One region of the Stenotrophomonas chelatiphaga genome, then DNA from elsewhere that is predicted to be linked to it. Evidence: riboswitches for the same ligand, from Rfam matches in the RefSeq annotation. Region 1 holds a riboswitch; the other holds the start of a gene.
What was found. Region 1 has a riboswitch for glycine ahead of RTX79_RS08010 (trimeric intracellular cation channel family protein). Riboswitches for the same ligand answer to the same signal wherever they lie in the genome.

Region 1 (11,600 bases):
ACCTCCAGTTTCACCCCGGCCGGCATCGACGCCTGCAGCTGCGGCAGCAGCAGGCGGACCTGTTCCACCACCGCGATGACATTGGCGCCGGGCTGGCGCTGGATGTTCACCAGCACCGCCGGGGTGGTGCCCGACCAGGCCGCGAGCTGGCGGTTTTCGGCCCCGTCGGTGATGTTGGCCACGTCGCCCAGCCGCAGCGGCGCGCCGTCGCGCCAGCTCAGCACCAGCGCGCGGTATTCGTCCACGCTGCGCATCTGGTCGTTGGCATCGAGCATCACCGCGCGGATCGGGCCGTCGAAGCTGCCCTTGGGCAGGTTGACGTTGGCCGCGGCGATGGCGGTACGGATGTGGTCCATGCCCAACCCGTTGGCGGCCAGCGCCGACGGGTTGACCTGGATGCGCACGGCAGGGCGCTGGCCACCGGCCAGGCTGACCAGACCGACGCCGGGCAGCTGCGCCAACCGCTGCGCCACGCGGGTGTCCACCAGGTCATGCACCTGCGGCAGGGCCATGCCCTGCGAGGTCACCGCCAGGGTCAGGATCGGGGTGTCGGCCGGATTGACCTTGCGGTACACCGGCGGCACCGGCAGGTCATCGGGCAGGAATCCGCCGGCCGCGTTGATCGCCGCCTGCACGTCCTGTTCGGCGACGCCCAGCGATACCGCCAGGTCGAACTGCAGGGTCACCACCGATGCCCCGCCGGAGCTGGTGGAGGACATCTGCTTCAGCCCGGGAATCTGCCCCAGCTGTTTTTCCAGCGGCGCGGTGACCATCCGCGTGGTCAGTTCCGGGCTGGCCCCGGGATACAGCGTGGTGACCTGGATGATCGGGTAGTCGACCTGCGGCAGGGCAGCCACCGGCAAGAGCCGGTAGGCCAGCACGCCGGCCAGCAGCAGCGCCACCATCAGCAGCGTGGTCGCCACCGGACGCAGGATGAAGGCGCGCGACAGGTTCATGCGCCGGCCTGCGCAGCGTCCTCGCTGATGATGCGCACGGCGCTGCCGTCTTCGAGCCCGTCGATGCCTTCCACCACCACTTTCTCGCCGGCCTTCAGGCCGCTGCGCACGGAGACGCGCGTGCCGTCGGCCGGGCCCAGCACCACGTCGCGGCGCTGGGCCTTGTCGTCCTTGTCGATGACGTGCACGTAGTTGCCCTTGCTGCCGAACTGCACCGCGGCATCGGGGATCACCACCGCGTCCTGCGCACCCAGCTGCAGGCGGATGTTGACGAACTGGTTGGGGAACAGCGCGTCGTCGGCATTGGCGAACTGTGCACGCAGCTTCAGCGTGCCGGTGGCGGTGTCGATCACGTTGTCCACGCTGGACAGTTCGCCGCTGCCCAGCGCAGCGCGTTCTTCGCGGGCCCAGGCCTGCACCGCCAGGGCGGGCTGGCTGCGCACGGCGTCCAGCAGGGCCGGCAGCTCCGGTTCGGGCACGGTGAACAGCACGCTGATCGGCGCAGTCTGCGCCAGCGTCACCAGGCCGTCGGCATCGCTGCTGCGGATCAGGTTGCCGACGTCCACGCGGCGCAGGCCGACGCGGCCACTGACCGGTGCGGTGATGCGGGTGTACTGCAGCTGCAGCTTCGCTTCATCCACCGTCGCCTGGTCGCTCATGCGGCGGCCCTGCAACTGGCGCACCTTGCTCTGCTGGTCGCTCAGTTCCTGCCCGGAGACGTAGTTCTGCGCATGCAGTTCGCCGAAGCGCCGCAGCTGGCGTTCGGCGTTTTCCAGTTCGGCCAGGTTCTGCTGCTGGGTGCCCTGCGCCTGTGCCAGCCGGACCTCGTACGGACGCGGATCGATCTGCGCCAGCAGGTCGCCGGCCTTCACGTGCTGGCCTTCGTTGAAATGCAGTTTCAGCAGTTCGCCATCCACGCGGCTGCGCACCACCACGCTGTGCAACGGGGTCACCGTGCCGATCGCCTTCAGCCGCAGCTGCAGCGGTTCAGCGCTGGCACGGGCGATGCGGACCGGGGTCGGCTTGCGCCCGCCGGCATCGTCTGCCGCCACGTCGGCGCGCGGCCACGCCCACCATGCCAGCAGCGCGGCAAGCATCACGAAGGAAGCTGCCAGCAGCAGCGTGCGGTTACGGCGGGGGCGCGACGGTGGGTCAAGCGGCATGGGGCATCCTGCACCCTGCGATGGCGCAGGGAAGTGCTGCGCCAGGATCCGTCACTGCAGGCCTGGCAACGTGGGGAGGGTTGTCTGGCGGGGCCGCCGAAGCAGCGTGGCTGGATGCCGCCGCTTGCGCGACGGGGCCGCCATGGTAGCCAATTGCGCGACAGGTTTCCGCATGACCTTGGTCATGGGCGCACGCATCCCGGTAGTGACGGCCGCTGGCCGTCAACCGCAATCCGGTAGTGACGGCCGCTGGCCGTCAACGTAGATCCGTCAATGCACTTCGTCGTGGTACACGAACTTCGGCATTTCCCAGCGGTAGTGGATTGCCAGCAGGCGCAGCGCGAAGCCCCCGGCCAGGCAGCACAGGATGGCGGTGTTGTCGGCCACGTTCCAGCGCAGCAGCAGCAGGTAGGCCGCACCGGTCAGCAGCGAAATGATCGCGTACAGCTCCTTCTGGAAGATCAGCGGCACTTCGTTGCACAGGATGTCGCGCAGCACCCCACCGAAGGCGCCGGTCAGCATGCCGGCGATCAGCACGATCGGCGTGGCGTGGCCACCATCGCGGGCGATCGCACAGCCGATCAGGGTGAAGGCGATCAGGCCCAGCCCGTCCAGCACCAGGAAGGTGCGGCGGAAATGGTGCATCCAGCGCGCGACCCAGGTGGCGATCAGCGCGGCGCACACGGTGAATCCGAGGTATTCGGGATGCTTCACCCAGGCCAGCGGATAGTGGCCGAGGATGATGTCGCGCAGCGATCCACCGCCGAGGGCGGTGACGCAGGCGATCATCACCACGCCGAACAGGTCCATGCGGCGGCGGCCGGCGGACAGCGCACCGGTCATGGCTTCGGCGGAAATGGCGATCAGGTAGATGATGGACAGCAACATGGGCAGGCTCCGGACGCGGTGGGGCCGGCCACGCAGCACGCAGCGCCGATGCCGGGGCAGCGACGTACGAAGGTGACCGGTGCCGCTCCCGCTGTCCTTTTGCCTGAGAGTTCAGCGGACGAGTCCGCGTGCCCCTTCGGCGGATCCCTGCGGATCTCTCTCCAGCTCGGCGATTCGGATACATGGTTGGTGGAATGCCATTCCACCGGCCTGAGCGATCATGGGAGCCTGCGCCTTCGGCGGGTGCCAGCGTGGCACCACTCTCCTGCATCCGGCGCGTAGTGTAGCCGCTGGCGGCGGTTGGGCGATAATCGCAGCATGGCCCGCCCCGACACGCCCTGGTTCCTGTACCTGCTCGAATGCCGGGACGGCAGCTATTACGCAGGCATCAGCACGGATGTGCAGGCACGGTTCGCCGCCCACCTGGCCGGCAAGGGCGCGCGCTACACCCGGGCGCGCCCGCCGCTGCAGATCCTCGCGGTGCGCCAGTACCCGGACCGCGCCGAAGCCTCGCGCGCGGAGTGGCAGCTGAAGCAGCAGCCCCGCGCGCGCAAGCTGGCGTGGCTGAGCGAGGCGTTGTAGCGCCAGCGTCCGTCCGCCGAGCCTGGCTCGGCGCTACCGGCATCGCTCTCTAGCGCCGACCCATGGTCGGCGGGCGCCGCTCACCCGCGCGGCGGGTCCTTGGGCGGTTTCACGTCGCCGAAGATGATCCGCGCGCTGCGCTGGTAGCTCCAGTACGCAACCGCCCAGTTCAACAGCACCACCATGCGGTTGCGGAAGCCGATCAGGAAGAACACGTGGGCGGCCAGCCAGAACCACCACGCGAGCAGCCCGGACAACTGCAGTTTTCCCAGGTGCACGATCGCGGCCATGCGCCCGATGGTGGCCAGGTTGCCGTAGTCGGCGTACTTGAACGGACCCGGCGCCGGCTTGCCGTGCAGGCGCGCACGAATGGTGTCGGCCACGTGCTTGCCCATCTGCTTGGCGGCGGGCGCCACGCCGGGCACCGGCCGGCCATCGGCCTGGGTCAGGGCGGCCAGGTCGCCGGCCACGAACAGTTCCGGGTGGCCGGGCAGGGTCAGGTCGGGCTGCACCAGTACGCGTCCGGCGCGGTCCAGCGGCGTTTCCAGCGTGGCGCCGAGCGGCGATGCCGCCACGCCGGCGGCCCAGACCACGGTTCGCGCGGGGACGAACTGCTCGCCCAGCTGGAAGCCCAGGCTGTCGATGGCCGTCACCGGCGTACCGGTCAGTACCTCCACGCCGAGCTTTTCCAGTTGGCGACGCGCCTTCAGCGAAAGCACGTCCGGGAAGGTGGACAGCACGCGCGGCCCGGCTTCCACCAGCCGCACCCGGGCCGAGGCCGGGTCGATGTGGCGGAACTCGTTGCGCAGGGTGTGGCGGGCGATCTCGGCCAGGGTGCCGGCCAGTTCGACACCGGTGGGGCCGCCGCCGACCACCGCGAAACTGAGCCAGGCGGCTTTCTTTTCCGGGTCCGGCTCGGCCTCTGCACGCTCGAAGGCGAGCAGCAGCTTGCGGCGCAGGGCAATGGCGTCGTCCAGTGTTTTCAGGCCCGGCGCATCCTTGGCCCATTCGTCGTGACCGAAGTAGGCGTGGGTGGCACCGCTGGCCAGCAGCAGGGTGTCGTACTCCAGCGATGTGCCATCGACCAACTGCACGCTGCGCGCCTGCTTGTCGATGCGGGTGACTTCGCCCAGGCGCACTTCCACGTTGCGCTGGTGGCCAAGGATATGCCGCAGCGGGGCGGCGATGTCCGGGGCGGACAACCCGGCGGTGGCCACCTGGTAAAGCAGCGGTTGGAACAGATGGTGGTTGCGGCGATCGACCAGGGTGATACGGATGCGCTCGCTGGCCAGGGCGCGGGTCGCCCAGAGGCCGGCGAAACCACCGCCGACGATGACCAGGTGGGGGGTGCGCTCGCGCGTCATTCGCGTGGCTCCAGTAGGGGGGCGTTGGGATGATCGCATGTCACACGGCGCGCTGCCGGTGTGGAACATACTGTCCGAACACCATCGTCAGCCTGGAGCAGGTATGTCCGAGCCGGAAAAGCGCATTGCCCTGTTGATCGACGCCGACAACGCGCCCGCATCGAAGATCGAGGAGGTGCTGGCCGAAGTGGCCCGGCACGGCGTGGCCAACGTCCGTCGCGCCTACGGCAACTGGAAGAGCCCGAGCCTCAAAGGCTGGGAAGCGGTGCTGCACGAGTACGCGATCCGTCCGATCCAGCAGTTCGCCTACAGCCGCGGCAAGAACGCGTCGGACATGGCGATGGTGATCGATGCCATGGACCTGCTGTACGCACGCAACCTGGATGGTTTCGCGATCGTGTCCAGCGATGCCGACTTCACGCCGCTGGTGATGCGACTGCTCACCGACGGGGTCAAGGTGTATGGCTTCGGCGAGAAGAAGACCCCGGATCCGTTCGTCAACGCGTGTTCGAAATTCACCTACCTGGAAGCCTTGGGGCAGGCCCACGCCAGTCCGCCGGATGCCCATCCGGAAGGCGCGACCACCGGCGAGGCGGGCGAGGCCGGCAGCGAGGCACGACCGCGCAAGACCGGTGCGGAAATGCGCAGCGATACCAAGCTGGTCAACCTGCTGCGCCGTGCGGTGGCCTCGGCCGAAGGCGAGGACGGCTGGTCGCACCTGGGGCCGGTGGGCAGCCAGATCGGCAACCAGGCCTCGTTCGATCCGCGCAACTACGGCTACGGCAAGCTCAGCGACCTGCTGGCGGCGATCGGCCTGTTCGAGATGAAGAAGGACGGCAAATCGTCGTACGTGCGGGCACTGGCGAAGAAGCCGGTGGCCACGCAGGCAACCAAAAGGGCCGCCAAGACCGGCAACACCACGCCAGCCTGACCGGCGTATCGTAGCGGTCCCGCGCCACGCCGGCGCACGTTTGCCTGCAAGGAAAACCACATGCTGAAGATCTGGGGCCGCCGCAATTCCAGCAACGTGCGCAAGGTGCTGTGGTGTGCCGAGGAAATCGGGCTGGCGTATGAGTCGATCGAAGTCGGCGGCAGTTTCGGCGGCACCCAGGCCGCCGAGTACCAAGCCATGAATCCCAACGGGCTGGTGCCGGCGATCGAAGACAACGGCCTGCCGTTGTGGGAATCCAATGCGATCGTGCGCTATCTGTCGGCGCGTTATGCGCTGGGCACGCTGTACCTGGAAGATGCGGCCGAGCGCGCGCACGGCGAGAAGTGGATGGACTGGACCACCTCGCGCATGGCACCGCTGTACAGCGAGCTGATCTGGGGCGTGATGCGGACCGCACCGGCGGATCGCGATGAGGTCCGCATCAACGCGGCGCTGGTCAAGGCCGGCGACCTGCTGGCGATGGCCGATACCGCGTTGTCCAGGCAGCCGTGGCTGTCCGGCGACCGCTTCGCGATGGGCGATATTCCGTTGGGCGCGCTGGTGTATGCGTGGTTCGAGATGCCTATCCAGCGCCCTGACCTTCCGCACCTGGCGGACTGGTATGCACGCCTGCGCGAACGTCCGGCGTACCAGCGCGGCGTGATGACCGGGATGAGCTGACGGCGGGTAGTGCCGAAGGCAGCGGCAGGAGCCGCTGCCAATGTCGCTTGCGACGGCCCGCAGGGTGCCGGTCAGGACGACCGGCATAGCCATGCGCGGCGAGCGCAGCGGGAACAGCTTGACGGCCAGCGGCCGTCACTACCAACGGCCGTCAGTACAGGTCCACCGGATCCACGTCCAGCGACCAGCGCACCTTGCGTGCCTCCGGCAGGCCCTGCAGCAAGGGTGCCACGTGGTCCAGCACGGCATGCAGCGCGGGGCGCTGCGCGCTGGACAGCAGCAACTGCGTGCGCTGGTAGCCTGCCCGCCGTGGCATCGGTGCGGGCATCGGCCCGAAGGCTTCCAGGTGCGGCTGTTCGCCCACCAGCGCACGCACGGCCAGCAGGAACGCATTGGCATGTTCGACCTGCTGCGCTTCGGCGCGCAGCAGCGCCAGATGGGCGAACGGCGGGAAGCCGGCGGCCTGGCGCTGGTTGAGTTCGGCCGCAGCGAACGGGTGGTAGCCGCCGTTGACCAGGGTTTCCAGCAGCGGGTGGCCCGGATGGTGGGTCTGCAGCCAGACCTCGCCGGGATCGCGCGCGCGCCCGGCGCGGCCGGCCACCTGGATCAACTGCTGGGCCAGCTTCTCCGTCGCGCGGAAGTCGGAAGAAAACAGGCCTTCGTCGATGCCCACCACCACCACCAGCGTCAGCTTGGGCAGGTCGTGGCCCTTGGCCAGGATCTGCGTGCCGACCAGGATGCCGGGCTGGTCACCGAGCCGGGCCAACTGTTGTTCCAGTGCATCGCGGCGCGAAGTGGTGCTGCGGTCGATGCGCAGCACCGGCACGTCCGGGAAGGCCTGCACCAGGTGTTCCTCCAGCCGTTCGGTGCCGATGCCCTGCGGCTGCAGCGCCAGGCTGGCGCAGGCCGGGCACGCCAACGGGGCGGCCTGCCGCGCACCGCAGTGGTGGCACTGCAGGCGCCGGCCCGCGCCGTGCACGGTCATCGGCGCATCACAGCGCTGGCAGGGCGCGGTCCAGCCGCAGTCGTGGCACAACAGCACCGGCGCATAGCCGCGGCGGTTCTTGAACACCAGCACCTGCTGGCCGTTGCGCAGGTGCTCGGCGATGCCTTCCAGCACCTGCGGTGACAGGCCATCGCGAAGCGGACGCTTGCGCACATCCAGGATGCGGACGCGCGGCGGCATGGCATCGCCGGCACGCACCTTCAACCGCAGGTGGGTGAAGCGGCCGGCATGCGCGTTGTGCAGGGTTTCCATCGCCGGGGTGGCGCTGCCCAGCACCACCGGAATGCCGAGCGCCTTGGCCCGCACCAGGGCGAAATCGCGGGCGTGGTAGCGGATGCCGTCCTGCTGCTTGTAGCTGTTGTCGTGTTCCTCATCCACGATCAGCAGGCCTGCTTCGGGCAGCGGCATGAAGATCGCCGAGCGCGTACCCACGATCACCCGCGCTTCGCCACGCGAGGCCGCCGCCCAGACCCGCGCGCGTTCGTTGTCGTTGAGGCCGGAGTGGAAGGCGTGCACGGCAATCCCGAGGCGGCCGCGGAAGCGTGCCAGGGTCTGCGGGGTAAGGCCGATTTCCGGCACCAGCACCAGCGCCTGCCGGCCCTGCGCCAGGCACTGGATGATCGCCTGCAGGTAGACCTCGGTCTTGCCGCTGCCGGTGACCCCGTCCAGCAGGAACGGCGCGAAGCCCTGCGCGGCGGTGATCGCCTGCACCGCGGTGGCCTGCTCCGGGTTCAGGGTCGGGCCGCCCAGCGGACTGGCCTGCAACGGCGCCACCGCCAACGCCACGCGCTCGGCAAGACCGCGCTTGGCCAGGCTGCGTGCCGCTGTGCGCCAATCGTCCATCCGCGCGGCGATCACGTCTTCATCGACCACCGCATCGGCCAGCAGTTCGGCCAGTTGGCGCGGTCGGCTGCCGGCGCGCAGGCTGCCCCGCTGTTCGCGCCCATCGGTAGAAAGCTGCCAGCCCCAGTGGTGGGTTTCCGGCATCGGCTCGCCATGCCGCAGCGGGCCGGGCAGGGCGGTGGACAGCACTTCCCCCAGCGGCGCGTGGGTGTAACGGGCCAGCCATTGCAGGCTGTGCCACAACTCGGCCTGCAGCAGCGGCGCCGGGTCCAGCCAGGTGAGGGCCTGGCGCAGGCTGGCCGCTGGATCGGCGCTGCCCTGTTCCACCACCACGCCCACCAGTTCGCGCGGGCCGAACGGCACCCGGATCCGGCAGCCGACGACCACGTCCGGTGCCGCGCCCTCCGGTGGCAGGTAGTCGAACAGCTGCGGCAACGGGACCGGCAGGGCAATGCGCAGGGTGGGCAGGGGAGCATCCATCTGGGCAGTGTACCGACCCGCTGAACGTCCCCGCAGAGCGCATTCAGGGGCGTCACTCCTCAGTGAAGAGACCCTAAACACGAGGTAAATATCGGAGTCCATTGGAGATTCAGGGTTATCCACATCTTTTGTGGATAAGTCTGTGCGTTAGCTTGGGTGGAAGGCGGCAAGTGCCGATGCCGACAGCCTTGATCTTGTCATGGTCAAAAATTAGCCACACAATATTAATATTCAAAATCAATGGCTTATGTGTTAAATGCCGCTGAAACATAAGGTCCGGGCGGCATGGGCATCAGCGGACGACCGATTTCTTGACGCTGTGCACAACGTGCAGCACGAACGCCCGTGACTAGCAAGCCCTCGGCGTCGCTGGTTGGGAGCAGCTATCATTCCGCGTGAATTCCTGGAGTCCCTGATGACGGCAGCGTCCGCCTCTTTATCCCCTACTGCGGCCGGTGCGTTGTCGGCATTTCTTCGTGGCGTTGAACGTCGTGCGCTGGTGGTCGCCGAACTGCAGACCGGTGATGCCGCACGCGCTGAACAGGCGTTGGTCGCGGTCATGCGCGCGTTTGCCGCGGTCGCCAGCGATCTGCCGATGGCACAGTGGCCGCCGCGCTTCTGGGCGCTGCTGGCGGCCCGCCAGGCGCTGCGCGAAACACCTACCGGCCGCTGGGAGGGCACCCTGGCCCACCTGGGCAGCCTGCAGCCGCTGGTCCGCCTGGCCCTGCTGCTGCGGATCGGCGCAGGTTTGGACGAAGATACCGCCGCGCGCCTGCTGGATACCGATGTAGACGGTTACCAGGAAGCGTTGGCTGCCGCCTGTCCGCGCGATGCACACGGCAACCCGGACGCGCAGGCGTGGCGGGTGCTGGCCGAACAGGTGCAGCAGCAGATCCGCGAACTGCCTGCCCAGCGCCTGAAGGAACTGCAGCAGCCGGTGGCGGCGGGCAGGAAAGAGGAGGCGCCCAAGACCTGGCGTGCCCCGGCGGCCGAGCCGCGCACGTCTGCAACGCCACCACGGCGGCGGTCGTCGCAGCAGCGCCGCTGGCGCGGGCCGGCGATCCTGCTGGGCACCGTGCTGGTGCTGTTGCTGGCCGGGCTCGGCTGGCGCGCCTGGCAGTCACATGTGCCCGATGCGCCCGCGGTGGTCCCCGACGGCGCGGTAGGCGAGGCCGGTCCGGTCACGGTCGAAGCCCTGGAGGGTGACCCGCCGAAGGTGGCCGCCGCCGCTGCCGATCCGATGGCGACCGAAGATGCGGCGATGCTCGCCGACCGTGATTTCCCGCTGCTGGCCGATGCCGACCTGCATGCCTGGTCGGCCGCGGGCGGCCCGCTGCCGGTCGACGAATCGCAGGCCAGGCCGACCCGACCCGAACCGGTCGCGGCCGCGCTGGAAACGGCGGCCGCCGATGAGTAAGCGTCACTGCCTGCTGGTGTTGCTGGGCGCCGCCGGGCTGGTACACGCCGCTCCGGACCGCACCGCGCTGCCGCTGTCGGTGCCTGCAGGGCCCGGCGCCATCGGCAGTCCCGCTGCCCCGGCGGCGATGCCGTGGCAGCAGCTCGGTGCGGAGCAGAAGCGCCAGCGCCGCAGCGAATACGCCGCGTGGCGGGCGATGAGCGAGTCCGAACGGGCGCGCGTGCGCCAGGCCGCCGAGCGTTTTGCCGCCCTTCCATTGGCCAAGCAACAGGAGCTGCGTGACCAGTTCAACGCACAGGACCAGGCGTTCCGCGATGGTTGGCGCCTGGGGCCGCTGCTGGGCGAGCATTTCAGCCGGCTGCAGGGCATGTTCGGCTACGTGCCGGAAAACCAGCGCGATGCCACCCTGGCGATGCTGCGGCAGCTGACCCCGGCACAGGTGTCGCAATTGACGCTGGTCGCGCAGCGCACGCCGCCGCAGCAGCGCGATACGGTGCGGACCGAATTCCTGTCCGTGGCGCCGGCCCAGCGCGATGCGTGGCTGGCCCGTCAGGTGGGGCGCTGATCCTTCGCGCCGCCTGATGGCGGGCGCGGGAGGGGCGTGACGACCAACGGTCGTCACCCACTGGGGAGGTGTTCACCCACCGGGGGGCGTCACCCACCGGGGCAGTAGTCACCCACCGGGGCGGTCATCACCTGCCAGCAATCGGTCATCCGCCGGCAGGCACCATCGCCGTCTCCACGGAACGGGTAAGATGTCGGCCCGCAACCCGGTGTCTGTGCCCTTCGCGCGCAGCCGTAGTCGCCGACCCTCTGCAGCACCATGTCCATCGCATCCCCCGCCCCGCGCTTCAGCCGAGAAGTGCGCGCCACCGGCATCCTCGCGTTGCCGCTGGTCCTCGGCCACGTCTCCACCGGCCTGATCTCCTTCGTCGACAACGTGATCGCCGGCCACCATGGCACCCACACGCTGGCTGCGGTGACCATCGGTACCGCGTTGCTGTGGCTGCCGATGCTGATCCCGATCGGCACGCTGATTTCGCTGACCGCCTCGGTATCGCAGCTGCACGGCGCCGGCCGCGAGCGTGAAATCGGCCCGCTGTTCCGCCAGGCCCTGTGGCTGGCGCTGGGCCTGGGCCTGATCATGTTCACCTTCCTCAGCGTGGTGCCCCCGCTGCTGCCTGCCTTCGGCATCGCAGCGGACATCGTGCCGGGCGCCACCGCCTTCCTGCATGCGGTGCGCTGGGGCGGGCCGGCGCTGACCCTGTACTTCTGCATGCGCTACCTCA
Region 2 (11,600 bases), on a different contig from region 1:
GTAGCCATGGGCGGCGCTGCCGCGCGCATGCACGATGCGCTCCGGGATCCGTTCGTGGTCGAAGTGGGTGATCTTCTCGCGCAGCAGGAAGTCTTCCAGCAGGCTGGGGCCACGCGGCCCTGCACGCAGCGAGTTCTGGTTGTCGGAAACCGGAATGCCCTGGTTGCTGGTGAGTACCGGGTGGGAGCCACCGGCCAGCTGGTGCAGTTCATCGCCCTGGCCGCGCTGTTCCAGCGCCTCGCTGGACGACGGTGCGGACGTGGGCTGGGCGGGTGCGCGCTTGCCGGAGGGCTTGCTGGCGGCCATCGAAGGATCTCCTGGTGGATTGGCGGGGGGTCTCTGTTCGACTGTGGCCGGTGATGTGTTAATCCACGGTCCCGTGCAGGTGAGCGCGCAGGCAAAACGGCGGTCGGCTATGCTGTGGGCATGCGTGTTGAACCTGCCGACATCGAAGCCCTGTTCGACGCCATTCCGGACGTGCTGTTCTTCATGAAGGACCGCGAGGGGCGTTACACCCACATCAACCAGACCATGCTGCGCCGGCTCGGGTTGAAATCGCGCAAGGACGTGATCGGTCGGACGGCGGCGGAAATCTATCCCACCGGCTTGAGCGCGGACTACGCCGACCAGGATGCCCGGGTGATCGCCGGGGCGGTGATCGAAAACCTGATGGAACTGCACCTGTTCGCCAACCGGGAACCGGGCTGGTGCCTGACCTGCAAGCGTCCGTTGGTCGTGGAAGGAGAGATCAAGGGGCTGATCGGCATTTCACGCGACCTGGGGCAGAAGCACAGCCTGGGCGCGCAGTACGAGCACCTGCGACTGGCGCTGGCCCACCTCAATGCGCATTACGCCGAGAACGTGCGCATGCAGACCCTGCTGGACATCACCGGGTTCTCGCTGTCCAAACTGGAGCGCAGCTTCCGCAAGGTGTTCCAGATGACCCCGCAGCAGGTACTTACCCGGTTGCGTATCCAGATGGCCATGCATCTGCTGCATGGCAACGACAGCATCGCCAGCATCGGCCAGGCCTGCGGCTTCAGCGACCAGAGCGCGTTCACCCGCAAGTTCAAGGCGGAGGCGGGGCTTTCCCCACGCGCCTACCGGGCGCGCATCTCCGAACTGGCAGGCGGCTGAGCCGGCAGGCCATCCGGCCTATCCCACCGGCGCGCCGGACAAGGTAATGTGACGGCCTTGTTGCCGCACACAGTGTCCTTCGATGCCTGCCAACCCGACGCCTGCCGCTCCTGCTTCGACCCCCCGCCTTGGGCATGCGCTCAAGCCCCGCCAGCTGATCATGATGGGGCTGGGCAGTGCCATCGGCGCCGGGTTGTTCCTCGGCTCCGGGGTTGGCGTGCAGCTGGCCGGCCCGGCCGTGCTGCTGTCCTACCTGGTCGCCGGTGCGCTGGTGATCATCGTGATGAACGCGCTGGGCGAAATGGCGGCCAACAAGCCGACCAGCGGGGCGTTTTCGGTGTATGCCGCCGACGCCCTGGGCCCGACCGCCGGTGCCACCGTCGGCTGGCTGTGGTGGGTGCAGCTGGTGATCGTGATCGCCGCCGAAGCGGTAGGCGCGGCCGGCCTGCTGGCGACAGTATGGACCGGCCTGTCGGTGCCGATGGCGGCCTTGGCGTTCATGCTGTTCTTCACCGCCATCAACCTGCTGGGGGTGAAGAATTTCGGTGAGTTCGAGTTCTGGTTCGCGATCCTCAAGGTGGCCGCGATCCTTGGCTTCATCGCCATCGGTGCGGCGCTGCTGCTGGGCTGGTTGCCGGATGCGACCTCACCGGGCCTGTCCAACTTCACCGGCAATGGCGGCTTTGCCCCGACCGGCCTGGCCGGCGTCGGCGCGGCGCTGCTGGTGGTGATCTTCGCCTTCGGCGGCACCGAGATCGTAGCGGTCGCCGCGGCTGAAACCGAGGACCCCGAGCGCAGCATCGCGCGCGCGATCCGTACCGTGGCATGGCGTATCCTGGTGTTCTACATCGGTTCGCTGAGCGTCATCATCGCGGTGGTGCCGTGGACCAGCGAGGCGTTGAAATCGCCGTTCGCTGCCGTGCTGGAAGCGGCCAATATCCCCGGCGCCGGGACCGCCATCACGCTGGTTGCGGTGATCGCGCTGCTGTCCGCACTCAACGCCAATCTATATGGCGCTTCGCGGATGATCTTCTCGCTGGCACAGCGCCGCGAGGCGCCTGCCGTGCTCGGCTGGGCCGACCGTCGCCAGGTGCCGGTGCTGGCTGTGCTGGCCAGCGTGCTGTTCGGCTTCGCCGCTACGGTGATGGAGCTGGTGTTCCCGGACAGGGTGCTGCCGGTGCTGCTGAACATCGTCGGTTCCACCTGCCTGCTGGTGTGGACGTTGTCGCTGCTGTCGCAGCTCGTGCTGCGTCGGCGGGCGGACCGCGCCGGGGTGGCGCTGCCGTTCCGGATGGCTGCTTTCCCCTGGTTGACGGCGCTGGCGCTGGCCATCCTGGCCCTGATCTTCGCGCTGCTGCTGTACGGCGACCAGACCCGCCTGCAGTTCCTGTCGATGGTGGTCCTGACCCTGTTCATCGCCGGCTGCAGCGCCGCTGCGCGGCGTCTGCGCAGCCACGCAGGCTGAGCGGCGGTGAAGGCGTAGCGGTCCAGACCGCTACGCACCGAGGGACGCTGTCAGTCACGGCGGTCCATGCTGGCTGAGCCATTGTCATCGCCACCGCTCATCAGGCACAGAGCGAGTTTCGCCGTACAGGTGAAGATGCTCTGGGTGATGATGCAGGCGGCGTATTGCACTCCGCAGTCGACGACGCCGCGCTGGTCGGCGGTGTCCTGCGCAAGGGCGGCCGGCGCGGCAAGCAGCCCGCTGAGCAGGGCGATGGCGGGAAGTGATCTGATGCGTTTCATGGAATGGCTCCACTGGTGACGAGAGACTCCCTGCGCTGCAGGAAGGGGACGTGCCCCGATTGATGCGGGGCCGTTCCGGGCTGTCGCGCCGGAACGTGCCAGCATCGTCCCGCTGCCGTCGCATCAAACCCATCAGGGAATCAGGAGCGCAGCCGTCAGGGGCCTGCGTGCTTCTTTGTCGTCGTTCTTCATGATGGCCATGGTGGAGACCTGTCCATCAACCACAAGGCCCGCTTGCGCGGGCCTTGTGGTTGACCATCGGCTGCCCGGGAAGGCAGGTCAGGCGTCGACTTCGTCATCCTTGTATGCATCGACCGGGATGCAGGCGCACATCACGTTCTTGTCGCCGTACACATTGTCCACGCGGGCTACCGGCGGCCAGTACTTGGACTGCTTCAGGCTGGCCAGCGGGAACGCCGCCAGTTCGCGCGGGTAGGCGTGGGTCCACTCGCTGGCGGTCACCGCGGTGGCCGTGTGCGGTGCGTTCTTCAGCGGGTTGTCCTCGCGCTCCAGGCGGCCATCTTCGATGGCAGCGATCTCTTCGCGGATCTGGATCATCGCGTCGATGAAGCGGTCCAGCTCGTGCTGGGATTCGCTTTCGGTCGGCTCCACCATCAACGTGCCGGCGACCGGGAAGCTGAGCGTCGGGGCGTGGAAACCGAAGTCGATCAGGCGCTTGGCGATGTCTTCGGCACCGATGCCGCTGGTCTTTTCCAGCGGACGCACGTCCAGGATGCACTCATGCGCCACCAGCCCGTTGCGGCCGGTGTACAGGGTCTTGAAGTGCGGGGCCAGGCGGGTGGCGATGTAGTTGGCGTTGAGCAGGGCGACCTGGGTTGCCTTGCGCAGGCCTTCGCTGCCCATCAGCGTGATGTACATCCAGCTGATCGGCAGGATCGACGCGCTGCCGAACGAGGCCGCCGAAACCATCCCGACATCGCCTTCGCCACCGAGCACGCGCGGCAGGAACGGGGCCAGGTGCGACTTCACCGCGCAGGGACCCACGCCGGGACCGCCGCCGCCGTGCGGGATGCAGAAGGTCTTGTGCAGGTTCAGGTGCGACACGTCCGAGCCCCACTTGCCGGGCTTGGCCACGCCGACCAGGGCGTTCATGTTGGCACCGTCGGTGTACACCTGGCCGCCGTGCTGGTGGATGATCTCGCAGATCTCCACGATCTCTTCTTCGAACACGCCGTGCGTGGACGGGTAGGTGACCATCAGCGCGGCAAGGCGGTCGCTGTACTTTTCCGCGTTGCGTCGGATGTCTTCGACATCGACGTTGCCGTTGGCGTCGGTCTTGGTCACCACGACCTTCATGCCGCACATCTGCGCCGACGCCGGGTTGGTGCCGTGGGCCGAATCGGGGATCAGGCAGATATCGCGATGGTCATCGCCGCGCGAACGGTGATAGGCGCGGATCGCCAGCAGGCCGGCGTATTCGCCCTGCGCGCCGGAATTGGGCTGCAGGCTCACCGCGTCGTAGCCGGTGCATTCCACCAGCATTGCTTCCAGGCCTTCGATCAGCGCCTTGTAGCCCACGGCCTGGTCGGCCGGCACCAGGGGATGGATGTTGCCGAACTCCGGCCAGGTCACCGGAATCATCTCGGCGGTGGCGTTGAGCTTCATCGTGCACGAGCCCAGCGGGATCATCGTGCGGTCCATCGCCAGGTCCTTGTCGGCCAGCGAACGCAGGTAGCGCAGCAGTTCGTGCTCGCTGTGGTGGGTGTTGAACACCGGGTGGGTCAGGAAGTCGCTGCGGCGCACCAGGTCGGCCGGGATCGCGTCGGCGGTGCTGCCGTCCAGCGCATCCACGTCGGCCTGCGCACCGAACACGGCGGCCAGCGCGACCACGTCCTCGCGGGTGGCGGTCTCGTCCAGGCTGATGCTGACCGAGCTGCTGTCGATGGCACGCAGGTTGTAACCGGCCGCGCGTGCAGCCTGGTGGATCGCGGCGGCATCGATGCCGGTCACGTGCAGCGTATCGAAGAAGTCGCTGCCGACGGCAACGCCGTTGCTGCGCAGGGCCGCGGCCAGGATCGCCGCCAGGCGGTGGGTGCGGCGGGCGATGCGGGTCAGACCGTCCGGGCCGTGGTACACCGCATACATCGAGGCCATCACCGCCAGCAGCACCTGTGCGGTGCAGATGTTGGAGGTGGCCTTCTCGCGGCGGATGTGCTGCTCGCGGGTCTGCAGGGTGAGGCGGTAGGCGGGGTTGCCCTGGGCGTCGATGGAAACGCCGATCAGGCGGCCCGGCATCGAACGCTTGTAGGCATCGCGGCAGGCCATGAAGGCCGCATGCGGACCGCCGAAGCCGAACGGCACGCCGAAGCGCTGGCTGTTGCCGACCACGATGTCCGCGCCCCATTCGCCGGGGGCGGCCAGCAGGGTCAGTGCCAGCAGGTCGGTGGCCACGGCGACCAGGCCGCCGCGCGCATGCACGGCATCCACCAGCGCCTTGTGGTCAGCGACCTGGCCGAAGGTGTCCGGGTACTGCAGCAGCAGGCCGAACGCCTCCGCTTCCAGTGCTTCAGCCGGGGTGCCGACGCGCAGCACGATGCCCAGGGGCTCGGCGCGGGTGCGCAGCAGTTCCAGCGTCTGCGGATGCACCGCGTCGTGCACGAAGAAGGTGTCCGACTTCGACTTGGCCGAACGCTTGGCCAGGGTCATCGCCTCGGCGGCGGCGGTGGCTTCGTCCAGCAGCGAGGCGTTGGCGATTTCCATGCCGGTCAGGTCGGCGCACAGGGTCTGGAAGTTGATCAGCGCTTCCATGCGGCCCTGCGAGATCTCGGCCTGGTACGGGGTGTAGGCGGTGTACCACGCCGGATTTTCCAGGATGTTGCGCAGGATGACGTTCGGCGTGTGGGTGCCGTAGTAGCCCTGTCCGATGAAGCTGCGCAGCACGGTGTTCTGGTCGGCGATGGCGCGGATCTTGGCCAGTGCCTGCACTTCGGTGATCGATTCGGGCAGCGCCAGCGGCGCCGGCGACTTGATCCGGGCCGGCACGATGGCATCGGTCAGCGCATCCAGCGAGGCATGGCCGACCACGCCGAGCATCTGCGCGATCTCCGCGTCGTTGGGGCCGATGTGGCGCTCGACGAACGCGTTGTGGTGTTCAAGCTCGCGCAACGAAGGGGTGTTCTGGGACATGGCGAAGGATCCGTCGGGAAAGGGCACGCACGTGGGCAGGCTGCCGATCAGCAGCCCGCGGGGCGCCCCTCTGTCCTTTTGCCTGAGAGTTTGGAAGCGCGCGTGTGCGCGGCTTCGTGCCCCTTCGGCGCCGGATCGAACCGGTCTCTCCAGAGTTTTGATGCGGGTGGTCACGGGCCTGAGCGATTACGGGCGTTTGCGCCTTCGGCAGCGGTGTCCTGCTTCTCCCACCTTGTTGCCCGCCGATTATAGCGGCCCGCGTGGAAGCCGGGGGAGCGGCAGCCCGCTAGACCCCGCTGAATGCGTCACGACCTACCGGACGGATTCGGCCCGGATCGCATGGTATTGGGGCGGCCAACGGCCTATCATGGCGCCACTCTCGTATTCATCCGGCGCCATCTTCCTGTCCTGCCTGGACCGGGTCGGGCGCCTGCCGTGCATGGCCTGCGCGGCTCCTCCGGACGCTCCCATGACTGCCGCCTCGCCTTCGACCCGCCGTCTGGCCCTGTTGCTCGCAGGCCTGGCGATGTTCGGCCCGTTCTCCATCGACACCATTTTCCCGGCGTTCCCGCAGTTGGCGCAGCGGCTCGGGGTGGACGAAGTGGCGGTGCAGCAGACCGTCAGTGTCTACCTGCTGTTCTATGGCCTGATGAGCCTGGCGCACGGCCCCCTGTCCGATGCCTGGGGACGCAAGCGGGTCATCCTCGGCGGCCTGGTGGTGTTCGTGGGCGCCTCGGTCGGCTGTGCCCTGTCCACCGACCTGACCACGCTGCTGATGTTCCGCGCGCTGCAGGGCCTGTCGGCCGGCGTCGGCATGATCGTCGGCCGCGCGGTGATCCGTGACCTGTACCACGGCCACGATGCGCAGCGGTTGATGAGCCAGGTGTCGATGATCTTCGGCATCGCGCCGGCCATCGCGCCGATCATCGGCGGCTGGATCCTGCTCAGCGGTGCCGGCTGGCCACTGATCTTCTGGTTCCTGGTGGTGTTCTCGCTGCTGCTGCTGGTGGCCACCGCGCGTTTCCTGCCGGAAACCCATCCGGTCGCCGCGCGCACGCCGTTGTCGCCGCGCGGACTGGTGCGTGACTACCTGCGCATCGGCTCCAATCCTCGCTTCATGCGGCTGGCGCTGGCCGGCAGCATCAACTTCGGCGGCATCTTCCTGTACATCGCCTCCGCGCCGATGTTCGTGATGCAGCACCTGCGGCTGGGCGAGGGCGGATTCGCCTGGTTGTTCATCCCGACCATCGGCGGCATGACGGCCGGTTCGTTCCTGTCCGGGCGCATGGCCGGCCGCACCACGCCGACCCGCCAGGTCAGCATCGGCTTCATCTGCTGCGCGGTCTCCGCCGTGCTGAACATCGCCTACGTGGCCACCGCGCCGCAGCTTGCGCTGCCCTGGGCGGTGCTGCCGATCTTCATCGGTGGCCTGGGCATGGCGCTGATCTTCCCGATCCTGGCGCTGGCGGTGCTGGACATGTACCCGCACCAGCGCGGGCTGGCGTCGTCGTTGCAGGCCTTCCTGCAGCTGATGGTCAGCACCCTGGTGGCCGGGCTGGTGTCGCCGCTGCTGAGCCATTCGCCGCTGCAGCTGGCCCTGGGCCAGGCGGCATTCTTCGCCGTGGGCTTCGTGTTCTGGTACTGGGAACACCGGCGCGAGCGCGACCAAGAGGCACTGCGGGTGGCCGCAGGCGGCCCGCCGTGAAGCAGGTCCGCGCGTGGCGTGCGGTATCCTTGCCACCCCGATTGCCCGTACTCCCCTGATGTCGACCACCTCCAAACTGCGCCGTGACATCCGCCGGCGCCGCGAAACCCAGGCCGCCAACCGCGAAGCCGCGCAGGCCTCGCCGGTCGAGCCGCACGCCGAACTGCGTGACCAGCAGCGCACGCTGCTGGCCGGCGTGGTGCGACGCGATGGTGAATGGGTGCTGGGCATGGATGGCCGCATCGCCGGCCAGAGTGAAAGCGCCGCCCAGGTGCTGGCCTTGATCATGCAGGCCGGCGAACTGCACGAACGCAAGGGCACGCCGGTGCGCCTGGTGTATTCGGATGCGCTGCGCGATGCCGCGCAGGCCGAGGCCAATGCGCAGGGGCTCAGTTTCGATGAGTTCAAGGACGCGCTGGCAGCGAAGATGGCCGCCGGCAAGGCCAACTGACCCCGCTTGATCGCGCCGGGCGATGCCCGGCGTTGCATGACGTCCGAAGGTGGCGCCGGGCCATGCCCGACGCCACCGGATGATCAGCGCTTTGCAGGCGCTGCCGGTGCTGCCGGCGCTGCGGCGCTGGCCTGCCAACCGCAGACCTGGCCCTGGTTCTGCTCCTTCAGCCAGGCGTTGACCGGGGTGAAGTATTCGATCATCGGGCCGGCATCGAGCTTGTCACCGCCGGTGAGCTCCTTCAGCGTGGCCTGCCACGGCTGGCTGGCGCCCTTGCTCAGCATCGACCAGAACTTCTGCCCGGCTTCCTTGTTGCCGTAGAAGCTGCATTCGTGCAGCGGTCCCTTGTAGCCGGACGCATCGCACAGGCCCTTGTAGAACTGGAACTGCAGGATGCGCGCCAGGAAGTAGCGGGTGTACGGCGTGTTGCCCGGCACGTGGTACTTGGCGCCCGGATCGAAGAACTCTTCACCGCGCGTGGTCGGCGGGGCCACGCCCTGGTAGCGCGCCTTCAGGTCCCACCAGGCCTTGTTGTAGTTGTCCGGGGTGATCGAGCCGTCGAACACGCCCCAGCGCCAGCGGTCGATCATCAGGCCGAACGGCAGGAAGGCCACGCCGGACAGCGCCATGCGCATCTGGTTGTTGATCACCGCTTCGCGGCTTTCTTCCGGCTTGTCGACCAGGCCGATGGAGTTCAGGTACTTGGGCGTCATCGCCAGCACGATGGTGTCGCCGATCGCTTCATGGAAGCCATCGTTGGCACCGCCCTGGAACAGCGGGGGCAGCGGGTTGTAGGCCAGGTCGTAATAGATGTGGCCGAGCTCGTGGTAGATCGTGGTGAAGTTCTCTTCGTTCGGCTTGATGCACATCTTGGTGCGCACGTCGCCTTCCATGTTCATGTCCCAGGCGCTGGCATGGCAGACCACGTCGCGGTCCTGCGGCTTGATGAACTGGGTGTTCTCCCAGTACGACTTCGGCAGCGCCGGCATGCCCAGCGACACGTAGAAGTCCTGCGCGCGTTCGGTCATCTGCCGCGCGGTGCGCAGTTCGGCTTCACGCTGCGCCTTGTACAGGCTTTCCACGTTGGCGTTGCTGCCGGCCTTGGCCAGCGCGCCGCTGAGGTTGACCTGGTACTGCTTTTCCAGCGCAGCGGTGATGTCCAGGCTGCCGGCACCGGGATACGGCTGCAGCTGGTCCCACAGGTTGGACCAGTCCTGCTGCCACATGTTGCCGGTCAGGTGGGCGGCGATCAGGCCGTTGCCCACTTCGGCCTTGTCCTTGCCATAGGTGGCGTCGAGCTTGCCGCGGGCGTAGCAGTGCAGCTGCTCGTACATCGGCTTGACCTGTTCCCACAGGCGATCGGTTTCCGGGCCGATCTGCTCCGGCGGCATGTCATAGCCACTGCGCCACATCTGCCCGGCATCGGCGAAGCCCAGCCCCTTGGCACCTTCGTTCACCAGGCCGACGAACTGCTGGTAGTCGCCCCGCATGTTCTTGGTGGTGCCGTGCCAGCCCTGCCACGCATCCAGCTGCTGGTCGTAGTCGCGGCTGCTGGACAGCACCTGTTCCAGGTCGCCGAGCTGGCGGCAGGAGTTCGGATCATTGGCGTCGGTGCAGTACTTGCCGGCGCCATAGCTGCCTTCCATGCGGGTGGCGATCTGGGTCAGCTGCGCCAGCTTGGCCGGGTCGCGCGGGGCCGGCATCGACGACATCAGCTTGAGCAGCTGCAGCGCGCGCTTGCTGTCGTCGGACATCGGCTGGCCTTCGAACTTGGCCGCCTGTTCGATCCAGCTGTTGAGCTGGGTCAGCGAGCGTTCGTTGGCCTTGGCCGCCACGCGTTCGGAATCGCCGTTGATGTAGGTCGACGACAGCCACTGCGCCGAGGTCATCTCCGGGTACGCGGCCTTGTATTCGGCGTTGATGCGGGCCACGAACTGGTCGGCGGTTTCGCCAGCCGGCGCCGTTGCGGTCGCGGTGTCGGTGCCCGGGGTGGGCTCCTTCTTGCAGGCGGCCAGCGACAGCGTGGCGGCGGCGATTGCCGACGCCAACAGGAGATGACGGTGTTTCACGGGTGGTCCTTGGGTGGTGAACGACCGCTGAAGGCTAGTGGCCCGGGCCCGCTGCCGCAAGGGGCAGTGCAATGAAGGGCACTACGGGGCGGGACGACGCACGCCGATCAGCCTTCGCAGCGGGCGAACAGGTCGTGCTGCGGATCGTACAGCGCGGTGCGCACCTGCATCAGGCCCAGCACGGAGGAGAACAGCGCATCGTGGTCGGTGCGCTGGCCGGCACGCTCGCGCAGGCAGGCCAGGTCCAGCCTGCGGTCGCGCACGAACTGCGGTGAGAACCACATCGTCATCGGCACATGGGTCTGCTCCTGCGGTGCGATCGCGTAGGGCACCCCGTGCAGGAACAGGCCTTTCTCTCCCAGCGATTCGCCATGGTCTGAGACATAGATCATCGCGGTGTCGTAGTCCTCCATCCCCTGCAGGAGCCCGATCGCCTGGGCCAGTACATGGTCGGTGTACAGCAGCGCGTTGTCGTAGCTGTTGGCGATCTGGGCACGCGTGCAACGTCCGAGGTCAGCGGTATCGCAGGTAGGCGTGAAGCGGCGGAAGCGCGGCGGATAGCGTTCAAAATAAGCTGGCCCGTGGTTGCCCAGCTGATGCAGCACGATGACCCGGTCACCGGGTTTCGCGCGGGCCTGTGCCGGCAGGTCCTGCAGCAGGATCTCATCCATGCAGCGACCGTCGACGCACAGCCCCGGCGTGGTGGCATCGGTCAGCGACTGCAATGGCAGTCCATCGCAGACGCCTTTGCAGCCGGACTGGTTGTCACGCCACAGCGTCGCGATGCCGGCATGGTCCAGCACATGCAGCAGCGACTGGTGCGCACGTATTTTCTTCTCGTCGTAGTCGCGGCGTCCCCACGGGGAGAACATGCAGGGCAGCGATACTTCGGTGCTGGTGCCACAGGAATGCATGTCGGGGAAGTTGATCACCGGTTTCTGCGCCAGCTCCGGGGTGGTCTCACGCGTGCCGCCATTGAGCCCCCAGTCCTGCGCACGCGCGGTTTCGCCGATGACGACCAGCAGCAGGCGTGGCCTGCTTCCCGCCACGCGGGGCATTGCCTGGGCATCGGTGCCGATCGGCAACTTGGGCGCGCGCTGCACCGGGTTGTCGCCACGCAGGGCGCGCGGCAGTCCCAGCAGGACATTGGCGGGCGTGGCCAGGTAGCGCACTTCGCGCTGATTGCGCATCAACGCGGAGATTTCCTGGAACGACAGCAGCGCACCGCCGAGTGCCACGCTGGCGGCGAGCAGCAGGAAGCCGGCGCGCCACAGCAGGGTGCCGGGCCAGCGCCGCTGCGCCCACTGCACCCGCCACAGCGCGATCACCGGCAGCATGCCGATCA

Region 2: another riboswitch for glycine. It lies ahead of gcvP (aminomethyl-transferring glycine dehydrogenase); the one in region 1 lies ahead of RTX79_RS08010 (trimeric intracellular cation channel family protein).

The regions. Positions count from the first base shown of each region.
Region 1 covers NZ_DAMBRS010000004.1:91,485-103,084, reverse strand. Annotated here, with positions in the region: gene RTX79_RS08020 (multidrug efflux RND transporter permease subunit) at 1-956, opposite strand, end outside; gene RTX79_RS08015 (MdtA/MuxA family multidrug efflux RND transporter periplasmic adaptor subunit) at 953-2,119, opposite strand; gene RTX79_RS08010 (trimeric intracellular cation channel family protein) at 2,390-3,007, opposite strand; glycine riboswitch at 3,089-3,182, opposite strand; glycine riboswitch at 3,195-3,285, opposite strand; gene RTX79_RS08005 (GIY-YIG nuclease family protein) at 3,326-3,589, shown strand; gene RTX79_RS08000 (NAD(P)/FAD-dependent oxidoreductase) at 3,670-4,953, opposite strand; gene RTX79_RS07995 (NYN domain-containing protein) at 5,057-5,884, shown strand; gene RTX79_RS07990 (glutathione S-transferase family protein) at 5,945-6,565, shown strand; gene RTX79_RS07985 (primosomal protein N') at 6,717-8,894, opposite strand; gene RTX79_RS07980 (hypothetical protein) at 9,310-10,311, shown strand; gene RTX79_RS07975 (DUF3106 domain-containing protein) at 10,304-10,876, shown strand; gene RTX79_RS07970 (MATE family efflux transporter) at 11,135-11,600, shown strand, end outside.
Region 2 covers NZ_DAMBRS010000010.1:12,167-23,766, reverse strand. Annotated here, with positions in the region: gene RTX79_RS12885 (catalase) at 1-306, opposite strand, end outside; gene RTX79_RS12880 (AraC family transcriptional regulator) at 427-1,137, shown strand; gene RTX79_RS12875 (amino acid permease) at 1,220-2,602, shown strand; gene RTX79_RS12870 (hypothetical protein) at 2,653-2,883, opposite strand; gene gcvP (aminomethyl-transferring glycine dehydrogenase) at 3,163-6,030, opposite strand; glycine riboswitch at 6,091-6,193, opposite strand; gene RTX79_RS12860 (multidrug effflux MFS transporter) at 6,500-7,735, shown strand; gene RTX79_RS12855 (hypothetical protein) at 7,794-8,186, shown strand; gene RTX79_RS12850 (M2 family metallopeptidase) at 8,270-10,255, opposite strand; gene RTX79_RS12845 (phosphoethanolamine transferase) at 10,363-11,600, opposite strand, start outside.